Regions from separate parts of the Noviherbaspirillum sp. FW303-A3 genome, predicted to be linked through region 1. Evidence: predicted binding sites of a transcription regulator. Region 1 holds the regulator's gene; each other region holds the start of a gene.

What was found. The regulator sigma-54, encoded in region 1, starts transcription at its own class of promoters, with help from an activator protein. The targets are predictions, from matches to a motif close to TGGCANGNAANCTGCTTT.
Region 2: a site for sigma-54 is predicted at 1,302-1,319, ahead of AC3WOY_RS14450 (PEP-CTERM sorting domain-containing protein). Genes of this name have one in related genera too.
Region 3: a site for sigma-54 is predicted at 1,399-1,416, ahead of AC3WOY_RS03715 (PEP-CTERM sorting domain-containing protein). Genes of this name have one in related genera too.

Annotation. Positions count from the first base shown of each region.
Region 1 covers NZ_JBYTAZ010000001.1:3,430,757-3,434,808, forward strand. The annotation lists gene AC3WOY_RS16550 (enoyl-CoA hydratase/isomerase family protein) at 1-485, opposite strand, end outside; gene hpf (ribosome hibernation-promoting factor, HPF/YfiA family) at 642-989, opposite strand; gene AC3WOY_RS16560 (RNA polymerase factor sigma-54) at 1,082-2,569, opposite strand; gene lptB (LPS export ABC transporter ATP-binding protein) at 2,589-3,329, opposite strand; gene lptA (lipopolysaccharide transport periplasmic protein LptA) at 3,331-3,879, opposite strand; gene lptC (LPS export ABC transporter periplasmic protein LptC) at 3,917-4,052, opposite strand, start outside.
Region 2 covers NZ_JBYTAZ010000001.1:2,983,468-2,987,519, forward strand. The annotation lists gene AC3WOY_RS14445 (FAD-binding oxidoreductase) at 1-1,185, shown strand, start outside; gene AC3WOY_RS14450 (PEP-CTERM sorting domain-containing protein) at 1,377-2,120, shown strand; gene AC3WOY_RS14455 (nucleotide sugar dehydrogenase) at 2,483-3,763, shown strand; gene AC3WOY_RS14460 (SDR family oxidoreductase) at 3,792-4,052, shown strand, end outside.
Region 3 covers NZ_JBYTAZ010000001.1:751,863-755,914, reverse strand. The annotation lists gene AC3WOY_RS03720 (glycerate kinase type-2 family protein) at 1-398, shown strand, start outside; gene AC3WOY_RS03715 (PEP-CTERM sorting domain-containing protein) at 457-1,320, opposite strand; gene AC3WOY_RS03710 (glycosyltransferase family 4 protein) at 1,811-2,935, shown strand; gene AC3WOY_RS03705 (polysaccharide deacetylase family protein) at 2,997-3,791, shown strand; gene AC3WOY_RS03700 (acyltransferase family protein) at 3,769-4,052, opposite strand, start outside.

The DNA of each region.
Region 1 (4,052 bases):
GCTATGCGGGACAGGAAATATCCGCCGCCCACATCGGGGAACAGGCCGATGTTCACCTCGGGCATGGCCATCTTCGTGCGGTCCGTGACGATGCGCATGCGGTTGGATTCTCCGCCTTGTGCAACGCCCATCCCGCCCCCCATCACGATGCCATCCATGATGGCGACATAGGGTTTGGGATAGAAGTGGATGAGGTGATTCAGTGCGTACTCTTCGGTGAAGAAGTCTTCCAGCAGCGCGCTTCCGCCTTGCGGTGTCGCGCGTCCTGCATCGTAGAAGAAGCGGATGTCACCGCCTGCGCAAAATGCGCGCTCGCTGCTGCTTCGGATCACGACGGCACGCACCTCGCGGTCATTGCGCCACGAGAGCAGGGCCGCCGTCAGCGCACGCACCATGTCGAGCGAAAGGGAGTTCAAGGCTTTCGGACGATCAAGTGTGATGAAGCCGATGTTGTTCTTGATATGGGTCTGGACGAATTCAGTCATGGCCGGCAAATGTGTGCGGAAAGCGGATTATTGTATCGGCATTGCCTGAACGCCGCAGTCGCGTGCCCGACATTCATCCTTGGCGGCGAACAGTAAATAAAAAGGGCGCATTCGATGCGCCCTTGATAGTACTGGCCCTGAAGGGCCGGGTAGATGTCACGTAGCGGCCGAAGTGTCCGGCATGCGCTTGAAGGATTCGTGCTGGTGGTCCTGGATCTTTGTCTTGTACTTCAGTACCTGACGGTCCAGTTTGTCAATCAGTGTGTCAATGGCTGCATACAGGTCTTCCGCAAAACTCTCGACATGAATGACATTGCCACGTAGTCGCAGATTCACTTCTGCTCTCTGTCTCTTTTCCTTTTCTGAAGGTTTTTCCACACCCAAGATGACTGCGATATCAATGACATGGTCGAAATGGCGGATGATGCGTTCCAGCTTGTTTTCCGTGTATTCACGAATGGCCGGTGTCAGTTCGAGGTGATGTCCACTGATTGTGAGATTCATACAGCGCTCCTATGGATGGCGTCGCTGGAGGTTCGCACGTGCCCGCGTAGTCGAGCTACGCCGAACACAGCAACTACACTACAACATGAAAGCTACAGGGATTTGCGCAGATTGACTGGAGGGATTTTCAAAGCTTCGCGATACTTCGCGACGGTGCGTCGTGCCACGACCATGCCTTGCTCCCCCAACATATCCGCAATTTTGCTGTCTGAGAATGGATTCTTGGGGTCTTCTGCTCCTATCAATTGTTTGATCAGCGCGCGGATCGCCGTCGATGAAGCTTCGCCCCCCGCTTCTGTGGCGACGTGGCTGCCGAAGAAGTACTTCAACTCGAACATGCCGTGGGGGGTCAGCATGTACTTTTGAGTTGTCACACGAGAAATAGTACTTTCGTGTAAACCCAGTGTATCAGCAATTTCACGCAAGACAAGAGGGCGCATGGCGACCGCGCCGTGGGAGAAGAAATTGCGTTGACGGTCGACAATCGCCTGCGCCACGCGCAGGATCGTGTCGAAACGCTGGCGCATGTTCTTGATCAGCCATTTGGCTTCCTGCAGCTGCGAAGTAAGCGACCCCTCACCCTTGCTTTGCTTGAGGATGTTGGCGTAGAGGGCGTTCACGCGCAGGCGCGGCATGACGTCATGGTTGAGGAATACCTGCCAGCCGTTCTTTGTTTTCTTGACAATGACGTCGGGGACGACGTAGTCGGAGGCATCCGAGGCGAACAGGGCGCCGGGGTGCGGATTGCACTGGCGGATCACATGTTGCGCTTCGCGCAGGTCTTCTTCGTCGCAGTCGAGCGCCTTCTTCAGCTTGTTGAAGTCGCGCTGCGCGAACAGCGCAAGATGGTTCTCGACGATCTCCAGTGCGCGGCGACGCGTCACAAGCGGAATCTTCGGGAAGCGGCGGATCTGGATCGCGAGGCACTCGGAGGCGTTGCGCGCGCCGACGCCCGCGGGCTCGAAGCTCTGCACGAGTTTCAGTGCGACGGCGAGTTCCTCGAGTTCGATCCCGAGTTCTTCCGGCAGGCGTGCATGGATTTCTTCGATCGGTTCGTCAAGGTAGCCGTTGTCGTTGAGCGCGTCGATGATCAGTTCGACGAGGGCGCGGTCGCGATGCTCGCGCACGGTGACGCGCATCTGCTCCAGCAGATGTTCACGCAGGGTGACTTCATGCGCCTCGAGCTGAGGGCGTGCGTCGTCGTCTTCCGGTGCCTTGGAGGTGCGTGCGACATCGTCGAAACTCCAGTCGCTGTCGCCCGAGCCGGCATCCGAACCTTCGCCGCCTTCAAAGCCGCCCTCGGGCTCTTCGGAAGAAGCGGGGGCGCTGCTTTCGGCTGCGGGCGCTTCCGGCGTGGTGCCATTCGCGCTTGCCGGCGCGCTGATCGCCCCATCCGCGAGCAGGCGGACGGAATGGTCGAGCGGGTCGTCGACGCGTTCCAGCATCGGGTTGTCCGAGAGGATCTGTTCCAGCTCCTGGTGCAGCTCGAGCGTCGACAGTTGCAACAGGCGGATCGACTGTTGCAACTGGGGCGTCAGCGCCAGATGTTGCGAGATTCGAAGTTGGAGTGTCTGTTTCATACGTTCTGGTCTTCTTCCATCACATCCGGAAGTGTTCACCCAAATACACGCGCCGCACCGACTCGTTCGCAATGATGTCGTCAGGACGGCCGCTTGCCAGGACAGAGCCCTGGTTGATGATATAGGCTCTGTCGCAGATGCCCAAGGTCTCCCGCACATTATGATCTGTGATCAGCACGCCGATGCCACGCTCCTTGAGGAAGCGTACGATACGCTGGATCTCGATGACCGCGATCGGATCGACACCCGCGAACGGTTCGTCGAGCAGCACGAAACGCGGGTTGGTCGCGAGGGCGCGCGCGATTTCGACGCGCCGGCGTTCGCCGCCCGAGAGCGAGAGTGCCTGGTTTTCGCGCAGGCGCTCGATCTGCAATTCGGCAAGGAGCGTATTCAGCCGCTTTTCGATTTCAGCCTTGGCAAGAGGCTTGTCGTCGATGCGTTGCAGTTCCAGCACTGCGCGGATATTGTCCTCGACGCTGAGCTTGCGGAAGACCGATGCCTCCTGCGGCAGGTAGGACAAGCCAAGCGTGGCGCGACGGTGGATGGGCAGGCGGGAAATCGCCACGCCATTGAGATCGATGTCCCCGGCATCCGAAGGCACCAGTCCGACAATCATGTAGAACGATGTCGTCTTGCCGGCGCCGTTCGGGCCGAGCAGGCCGACCACTTCGCCGCTCGCCACCTGCAGCGAGACATCGCGCACCACCTGGCGCGTGCCGTAGCTCTTTTGCAGACCGTTGACTACCAGCGTACTCGTCATCTCATTTGTCCTTCGATTCGGAGCGTGGCTGGATGATGGCCTTGATGCGGCCGCCGCCGGGCTTGTTCGCACCGGTCGCTGTATTGTTCACAGTGAAAAATTCTGCGCGGCTGTCGTAGGAAATGAATTCGCCTTCGACTTCGTCGGTCGGTTTGTTGCCTTCGAGGCGGCGCATTTTTGCCTTCGAGAACAGTTTCACCATCTCGGATTTGCCGTCGTATTCGATGCGTTCTGCTTGTCCTTCGATCCACTGGTTCGGGCCGGCGTCGCGCTTCTGGCGGAAGGTGGCCAGGCCGCCGGGCGGCGCAAGCAGCGTCGCGAACTGGTAGCCGGCGGAATCTTGCGACACCACCAGTTTGTGCGCGCGCATGATCAGCGTGCCGCGCGTCAGGATCACGTTGCCGGTGAAGGTGTTGACCTGCTTGATGTCGTCGTAGGCCATCTGGTCGGCCTCGACATTGGTCGGCTTGTCGGAGTCGGCTTTTTCCGCGTGCGCATTGCCTGCGACCATCGCGAACAGCGTCAACAGCAACAAGAAAAAATGTTTCATGAAAGATCTCGAATAGGATGCATCAAGTTATACCGAATCAGCGTACGCGGGCTTGATACGTGCCATGAACATTGCTCGTCAGGTTGAACTCCCGCGTTGCATTGTTTGCCACCATGCCTGTGCCCGTCAGCTTTGCGCGATCCGTCGTGATTTCGACCGGCTTGTCGGTCTTC
Region 2 (4,052 bases), 450 kb from region 1:
GGACCGCAATGCAGTCTTCTCGGAAATGCGCTTGAACGCGGCTACGGGATTACGCCGTACACGGACCATTTTTCCGCCGTTACGGACATCGAGGCGGTTCTTGCCGACGGCACCCTCTACCGCACTGCCCTTAGGGAGGCCGGTGGCGAGGACCTGGCCCGCCTGTTCAAATGGGGCCTCGGTACCTACTCCGCAGGTCTGTTTACCCAAAGCGGCTTCGGTATCGTCACACGTATGACGATTGCCCTCGCGCGCCGCCCCGAATGCGTCAAAGTGTGTTTCTTCAGCCTGAAGGAAGACGGCCTGCTCGAGCCTGCGGTCGAGGCAATTCGAACGGCTATCAGCCGGCTACCGGGCACGATTGGCGGCATCAACCTGATGAACCGCCATCGCGTTCTCGCCATGTCTGCTCCCTATCCGACGGACAGGATCGGCGCGGACGGCCTCATTCCGGATGCAGTCATCCAGGAACTTGGGCGCCAGTACCAGGTGTTGCCATGGACCGGCTTCGGTACAATCTACGGAACCCGCCGCGTTGTTGCAGCCGCCCAAAAGGAAATGAAGGCCGCCCTGGCAGGAATTGCCAGCAGGCTGGTTTTCATCAGTCCGGGCGGCGCGATGACACTGTCCAGGCTGGCGGGATGGCTTCCTGGCGCATTAGGGCAGCGCCTTGGAAGCACATCGAACACACTCGCCAAGGCGCTGGAACTGGTTAATGGACGCCCAAACGAAACTGCGCTCCCCCTGGCGTACTGGCGCAATCCGAACCCGCCGCAAGGGGCGGCCCTCGATCCATCCCGCGACGGCTGCGGACTCATCTGGTACGCGCCGCTCGTGCCCATGCGTCCAGGTGCAGTGCGCGCTTACGCCGACATGGTCAGGCGCGTTACGGTAGCGCATGGCATCGAGCCATTGATCACCTTCACCTCCATCAGCGACAAGCTCTTCGACAGTACGGTGCCAATCATTTTCCGGCGCGAGGACGAGCAGGCCGTAGCCCGCGCCACGGCGTGCTATGACAACCTGTTGCAGGAGGGAAGGATGTCGGGATTTTTTCCATATCGTGTCGGAGTCAGCACCATGCCGACCCTCGCAGGTCTCCAGAGCGACTCCCTCAAGTTTCATGCGCGCCTGCGGCAAGCGGTTGACCCTGAAAACCTGCTATCACCGGGGCGCTACCAATAATTTCAAAATTTCAACTGTCGATATTTTTTACATTGACAAGAAGCAATCGACTAAAGACATGTTTGAAACGAAAGAAAATCATTAAGAAACAATCGGTTATGTTTTTTGACAATCCTTGGCACGACACGTGCTTTAGTCATTGCAGCAAGGAAGGATTAAGGTCAGGAAACCGATTCTCAAGGAGATTTTCAATGAAACTATTCAAGAAATTGCTGGCGACAGTCGCAATAGCGGCAGCTGCTGCTACATCGGCTCAGGCTGGCACGATCAATGTGGGTGGCGTCGTCTGGGATCCGGATGCGCCGCTGGACTTCAGTGGCACGACGGCAACGCTTTCCCAGTTCATCAATCCGGTTAGCGGCGAGCTGTCAGGTTTTGGCGTGGTTACCACGATTAATGGCACGGGTGTCGGTGCTTTCTGCCCAGGCTGCGAACTGACAGTGCAGTATGGCGGTTATATGCCAGTGGGTGCCGGAGCTGTGCCCGGTCCGGCAGGCGGCGGCACGCAGATTTTCTACACCGGTGGTTTTGTGAAAGTCTTCGTCGACCATACCCCGAACGCCAACCCGGCTGATCCGCTGGCGCTGAACCTGGCGAATGCAACCGATGGCGCATTGTGGCTCGACATGGTAGGTCACGCAGTGAATGGTGTGACGCTGACCGGCTTCAACTTCTTCCCGTCCTTCCTGCTTGGCAAAGGTCTGTGGGATGTGGTTGGTGGTCTGGCCATGGGCAACCTGGATACGAACACCAAGGAAGACGGTTCGGACCTCTCCTTCACCAACAGCTTCACCTCGTTCCCGACGGGTTCGCCGCTGTTCTCGACCGGCACGGGTAACTTCCAGGGTAACAGCATTCCGGAGCCGGGATCCCTGTTGCTGCTGAGTCTGGGGCTGCTGGCAATTGCGTCCGCGCGCTATCGCAAGTCCAGCTAATCACCTGCCTCAACTCTTCGCATTCCGATGCGAAGAGATTCAATCTGCCGTTCAGTGAAAGCTGAACGGCATTTTTGTTCCAGCGGCACGTTTGCCTAATCCGGCCGCAGTGCGGCAATCGTTCCAATAGCGTGACCAGGTCACGAGATCCAGATGTCCACCACTCCTTTGATCGTGCGATTACGGTTCCCTGAAGCGGTTTGTACCTGCCCGTCCCTTGCGCGAGAGGTGAGCGTGCCACCGTTCTCTAATTCGTAATCCGGCGGCGTTGGCAAGGCTATTGGCATACGAAACACCCTAATGCTTTTTGTAAATCTATCTGTTATATTCAGACAACTTTCACATACGAAGGTGAGATCCCTATGAGCGTCGTTGCCGTTGTTGGGCTCGGTTATGTCGGACTTCCGCTTGCAGTCGAATTTGGGAAAAAACAAGCGACTATCGGTTTTGATCTGTCCGTTAGAAAAGTAAAGAGCTACAAAGAATTCATTGACCCGACCGGTGAATTGTCTTCGGACGAACTGCGCGCTGCGCAGCACCTGAAGGTGACGAGCGACCCTGCCGATCTGGCTGAAGCGGACTACGTTATCGTGGCAGTGCCTACACCGGTAGACCTCGCGCACCAGCCTGATTTCGGTGCACTTGCCGGTGCAAGCGAAGTCGTCGGCAAGCACATGAAGCGCGGAGCCGTCGTCGTGTTCGAATCGACCGTCTATCCCGGCGCAACGGAAGAGGTCTGCGTCCCCCTCCTCGAGAAGCATTCCGGAATGACTTGGAAAACCGATTTCCACGTCGGCTATTCGCCGGAGCGCATCAACCCCGGCGACAAGGAGCACACGCTCACGTCAATCCTGAAGGTCGTATCCGGTGACGATGCAGAAACGCTCGAGCGTGTGGCGAAACTGTATGAAACGGTGGTGCGTGCAGGTGTGCATCGCGCTTCCAGCATCAAGGTCGCCGAGGCGGCCAAAGTCATCGAAAATACCCAGCGCGACCTGAACATCGCATTGATGAACGAGTTGGCGATCATCTTCGACAAAATCGGTATCGACACAGTCGAAGTCCTCGAAGCCGCGGGAACGAAATGGAACTTCCTGCCTTTCAGGCCGGGCCTGGTCGGCGGACACTGCATCGGCGTCGATCCCTACTACCTGACGCACAAGGCAGAAATGATCGGCTACCATCCCGAAGTCATCCTTGCCGGCCGCCGCATCAACGACAACATGGCCAAGTTCGTTGCCGAGAAAACGGTCAAGGAGATGATTCGCGCCGGCGTCAATGTCAGTGGCGCGCGTGTCAATGTCCTCGGACTGACCTTCAAGGAAAACTGTCCTGACCTGCGCAACTCCAAGGTGGCCGACGTCATCAACGAGCTGCAGTCCTACGGTGTCACGGTGCATGTGCACGACCCGGTCGCTGATCCGGCAGAAGCACGCCACGAGTACGGCATCGAACTTGAAAGCTGGGAAAACCTGCCGCGCGCGGATGCCATCATTGCCACCGTCTCGCACAAGGAACTCCTTGCACGACCACTTTCCGATTACATGGCGAAAGTGGTTCGCAAGGGCTGCTTCATTGATGTGAAGTCCAAGTTCAATGCATCCGCATTGAGCGACGCAGGTATTACCGTGTGGCGTCTCTAAGGCATACGATACGAGCAGCGGCGGCGACATGACCAAATATCAGGAAGCACAAGAACATCTGCGTCAACGCCAGTATTCATGGCTGGTCACGGGAGCCGCCGGTTTTATCGGTTCCAACCTCGTTGAATCGCTCCTGATGCTGGGGCAGAAGGTGACCGGGCTGGATAATCTCTCGACGGGTTACCTCCACAACCTGGATCAGGTCGAGCAGATTGTCGGATCGGACCGGTGGAAGAATTTTCACTTTATCAAGGCCGATATCCAGTCCTTCGATGAATGCGCCAAGGCA
Region 3 (4,052 bases), 2.7 Mb from region 1:
TTGCGCATCAGGTCGTCCGTCACGGCCAGCCGTTTTCCGCGCCGTGCATTTTGCTGTCGGGAGGCGAAACGACCGTAACCGTGCGCGGTGCCGGACGCGGAGGACGCAACGTCGAATTCCTGCTCGCTCTGGCGCAGGCCCTCAATGGTCAGCCAGGGGTGTATGCGCTGGCCGGCGACACCGACGGCGTGGACGGTCAGGAAGAGATTGCCGGCGCGATCATCGGTCCTGACACGCTGGCTCGCGGCTGGGAAATGGGCATGCGTCCATCCGAGCGCCTCGCGCAAAACGATGGGCACGGATATTTCGAGGCGCTTGGAGATTCGGTCATCACCGGGCCGACCCTCACGAATGTGAACGATTTTCGAGCCATTATCATCACCGCCGGCCAGTTCTGAGGGCGGAAAAAACAAACCCGCCATGAAGGCGGGTTGAATTGGACGAGGGGAAAAAACCTTACTGGTATTTTCTCCGCATGAAGCCGAGTGCCAGCAGGCCGATGCCGAGCAACAGTACCGTTCCCGGCACGGGCACCACGGTGGTGGTGTTGAGCGGGTCGCGTGCCCACAGGCTCATATGCGAAATGGCTTTGCCGTCGAAGTCATCCGTGTTCCACGTCCCTGTGAAGGAGTAGGGCTGCGTCAGGTCGAATGCTCCCGGAAACGCGTTCAACAGTGTGTTGAAGTTGAAGTCATAGATGGCCCAGCCGCCGTCCTTGTCGTTGGCGCCGCTGCCTGCCTTGAAGACGAATGCAAGCTGGTCGAAGAAGCTGCGGTCGAACAGGCCGGCGTTGGTCAGCGTATCGACGATATCGGCGTCGATCTGCAACGACCAGGTGCCATTGAGATTCATGTTGAACGTCAGCACGGAATCGATATCCAGCGTCGTGCTGCCGTTGGTGACGGTGTAGCCGTTCATCGTCCCGAGGCTGCTTTCCATCTTGCCCAGCATGATCCAGCCCGGGTCGACAGCGCTGTTGGGATCCTGCAGCGGCTGGTAGGTCGATCCGTCGACCAGGAAGACGCCGGGGTCGACATACTTCTGGACGTTTCCATCCTTGATGATGCCGCCGTTGAGAAGACCGTCGCCGAGGTAGCCCAGGTTGGGGCTCGGGGAGTTGGTTCCGCCCTGTGCATCATTGCCGGCAATGACGCCAAAGCAATGTGTCGAGTTGATGCCGCCCGGCGGAAGCGGGACGGCCGTATTGGTGATGCTGCTGGTCATGGTGCTGATCACGACCGAATCCAGCGTACACGTTCCCGTGTTGGTAATGGGGGTGGGGGACGATGGCGGCGGCGGTGCTGCATGGGCGGATGCCACGGAAAGCCCCAAGGCCAGAGCTGGAAATAATTTATACAGAGTGTTCATAATTGTTCTTCCTGAAAGTCGGTTTTCCAGCAAGCATTTTCCGGGCCTGTAATGGAAACTTGTTTTATTTCAATCCCTTATGTTTCTTATGGGCGATTTTTCGGGACCAAGTGTTAAATTTTCCGACAAGATGTCTAACTGGAAATAGGGGTGTTGCATAAGAGAAATGTTACTTCCGGTTTCGTTGTGGCGGCATTTTTCGACTTGGCGCAGGCGGCTGCGAAAACATGACTTGCGTCAGCACCCCTTGTTTCGCCACCTATACACTTCCTGAAGAAGGAGGCCTGCGAAACGTTGGCCCGAGGTAACTTGCCGCCGATGATGCTGCGCAGGCGCGACACTCCTTGTTCGCCATGACCGTTCCGGCTCCTGTTTGACTGCGTTCCGGGCCTTTTATGATTTTCGTCATCTTTCGGCCGGCTGCACCCAATAAGATTAGCCCATGACAAGACTCGCTATCGTCACGAATGAGCCGCCGCCGTATCGTATTCCCGTATTCCAGAGAGTGGGGCACATGCCCGGGATTACCTTGCAGGTCATTTTCTGCGCGCGGCGCGAGCCGAACCGGAAATGGGACCTGCCACCGTTCGACTTCGACCACTGCTTCCTGCGCGAGCGCATTTCCACCGTCAAGGGGCGCTACATCCACAACAACCCGGATGTCGTCCTGGCGCTGAAGCGATTCGCCCCGGACGTGATCGTCAATGATGGATTGAATCCGACGCAGCTGTATGCGTTTGCCTATGCATGGTTCAAGGGGATTCCGCATGTGCCGTTGACCGACGGCACCTATCAGTCGGAGTTGCGCTTGAGCAGGGTGCACAAGCTGGTGCGCCGCATGGTGTATGGACGGTCGGCCGCGTTCCTTTCCGCCAGCATGGGAGGACAGGCGCTGTTCGAGAGCTATGGCGTGCCGGCGGAGCGGTGCTTCAAGTCCTACCTGTGCATCGACAACGATGCCTACCAGGATGCGGAGGGACCGGCCGGCGCGAAGTTCGACTTCATCTTTTCGGGCCGCATCGTTCCAGAGAAAGGACCGATGTTCGCGCTGGAAGTGGCGCGGGCGACGGCACGCAGGCTGGGACGGAAGACCAGCATCCTCTTCGCCGGCTCCGGCAGCGAAGAGGAACAGGTCAGGGAAGCGGCGGCGCGGATGGCCGGTGCGGTGGATGCGCATTTCCACGGCTTTGCCCTGCAGAAGGAATTGCCGGGGCTGTACCGTTCGGCGCGCATCTTCCTTTTTCCGACCCATGCCGATGTGTGGGGCGTGGTCGCAAACGAAGCATGCGCCGCCGGACTGCCGGTGCTCGTGACGCCGCATGCCGGCGTGGCCGGCGAACTGGTGGTCGATGGCGAGAACGGCCATGTCTGCCCGCTGGAGGCGGACCTCTGGGCGGAACATGCGGCGGCACTGCTGTCGCAGCCGGACAAGTGGGATCGTTTTTCGCGGCGCAGCCTTGCGCTCGTCCGGAAATACACCTTCGATAACGCGGCGCAAGGCGTGGTGGATGCCTGCCGCTTCGCGCTCGCCCCGGGCGAGCAGGGAAAGATCCGCGAAGCAGCCTGATGCCGATGCTCAGGCATGGACTGCGCCGACAAGACGGATACCAGGAACAAGAGTGGAGTGAATGATGGGCCCAGTATTTACGTGCTCGATCGACGATGGTCACCCTTCGGACATGCAGACCGCCGACCTGCTGCACAAGCACGGGCTCAATGGCACGTTCTTCATTCCGATCCGCAATTGCGAAGGCGACGCGGTCATCAGCGACGCGCAGATTCGCGAACTCGGCCGGCGCTTCGAGGTCGGCTCGCACACCTATGACCATCGCTACCTGAAGAAGGTCGATATCTGGCAGGCCTACCACCAGATCGCCGACGGCAAGCGGCGGCTGGAAGATCTGCTTGGCAGCCATGTGAACGGCTTCTGCTATCCAGGCGGCCGCTACAGCCGCCGCGACGTCGAACTGGTCAAGGCCTGCGGCTTCGGCTATGCGCGCACGACGATGAATCTCTGCTTCGATGCCGGCAGCAAGCCGTTCGAGATGCCGACCACGTTGCAGTTCTATCCGCATGATCGCGCGGTCTACATCCGAAATTTTGCCGGCTCAGGCTGCTGGCACCGGCGGATCGAAGGGTTGCGTCTCGCGATGGCGCACGACAACTGGATCCAGCGCATGTACGCGATGTTCGATTACGCCTGCCGGCACGGCGGGACGTTCCACCTGTGGGGCCACTCGAAGCAGATCGATGAACTCAATGCCTGGCATGACCTCGATGCCTTCTTTCGCCATGTCGCAAGCCGGATCCCGATGCCGGACCGGCTGAACAACGAGCAGCTTGCCGCGCGAACGCTGTGGGCGCCGGGGCCGCTGCATCATCGCAACTACGGCCAGGCGTTTACCGGCTCGGACGCTCGCTGACGAAGGGATTGCCCACGCGGGAGACATACCAGTCGCCGAGCATGTGCGAGGCGCGCGTATTGAGGTGGTTGGCGTCCTTGTACAGCGCCGTGTTCCCGGTGTAGGTCATGCATTCCTTCTCGTTGCACATCACGCGCCTGGGATCGATGATGATCGTCTTCGGATGCGCGGCCTTCATGCGCTCGATGATCGCATCGTATTCGGCTTGCGCGTCCGCTGCGATCCGGTAAGGGATATGGCAGTCGGCGCCGGCTTCCATCC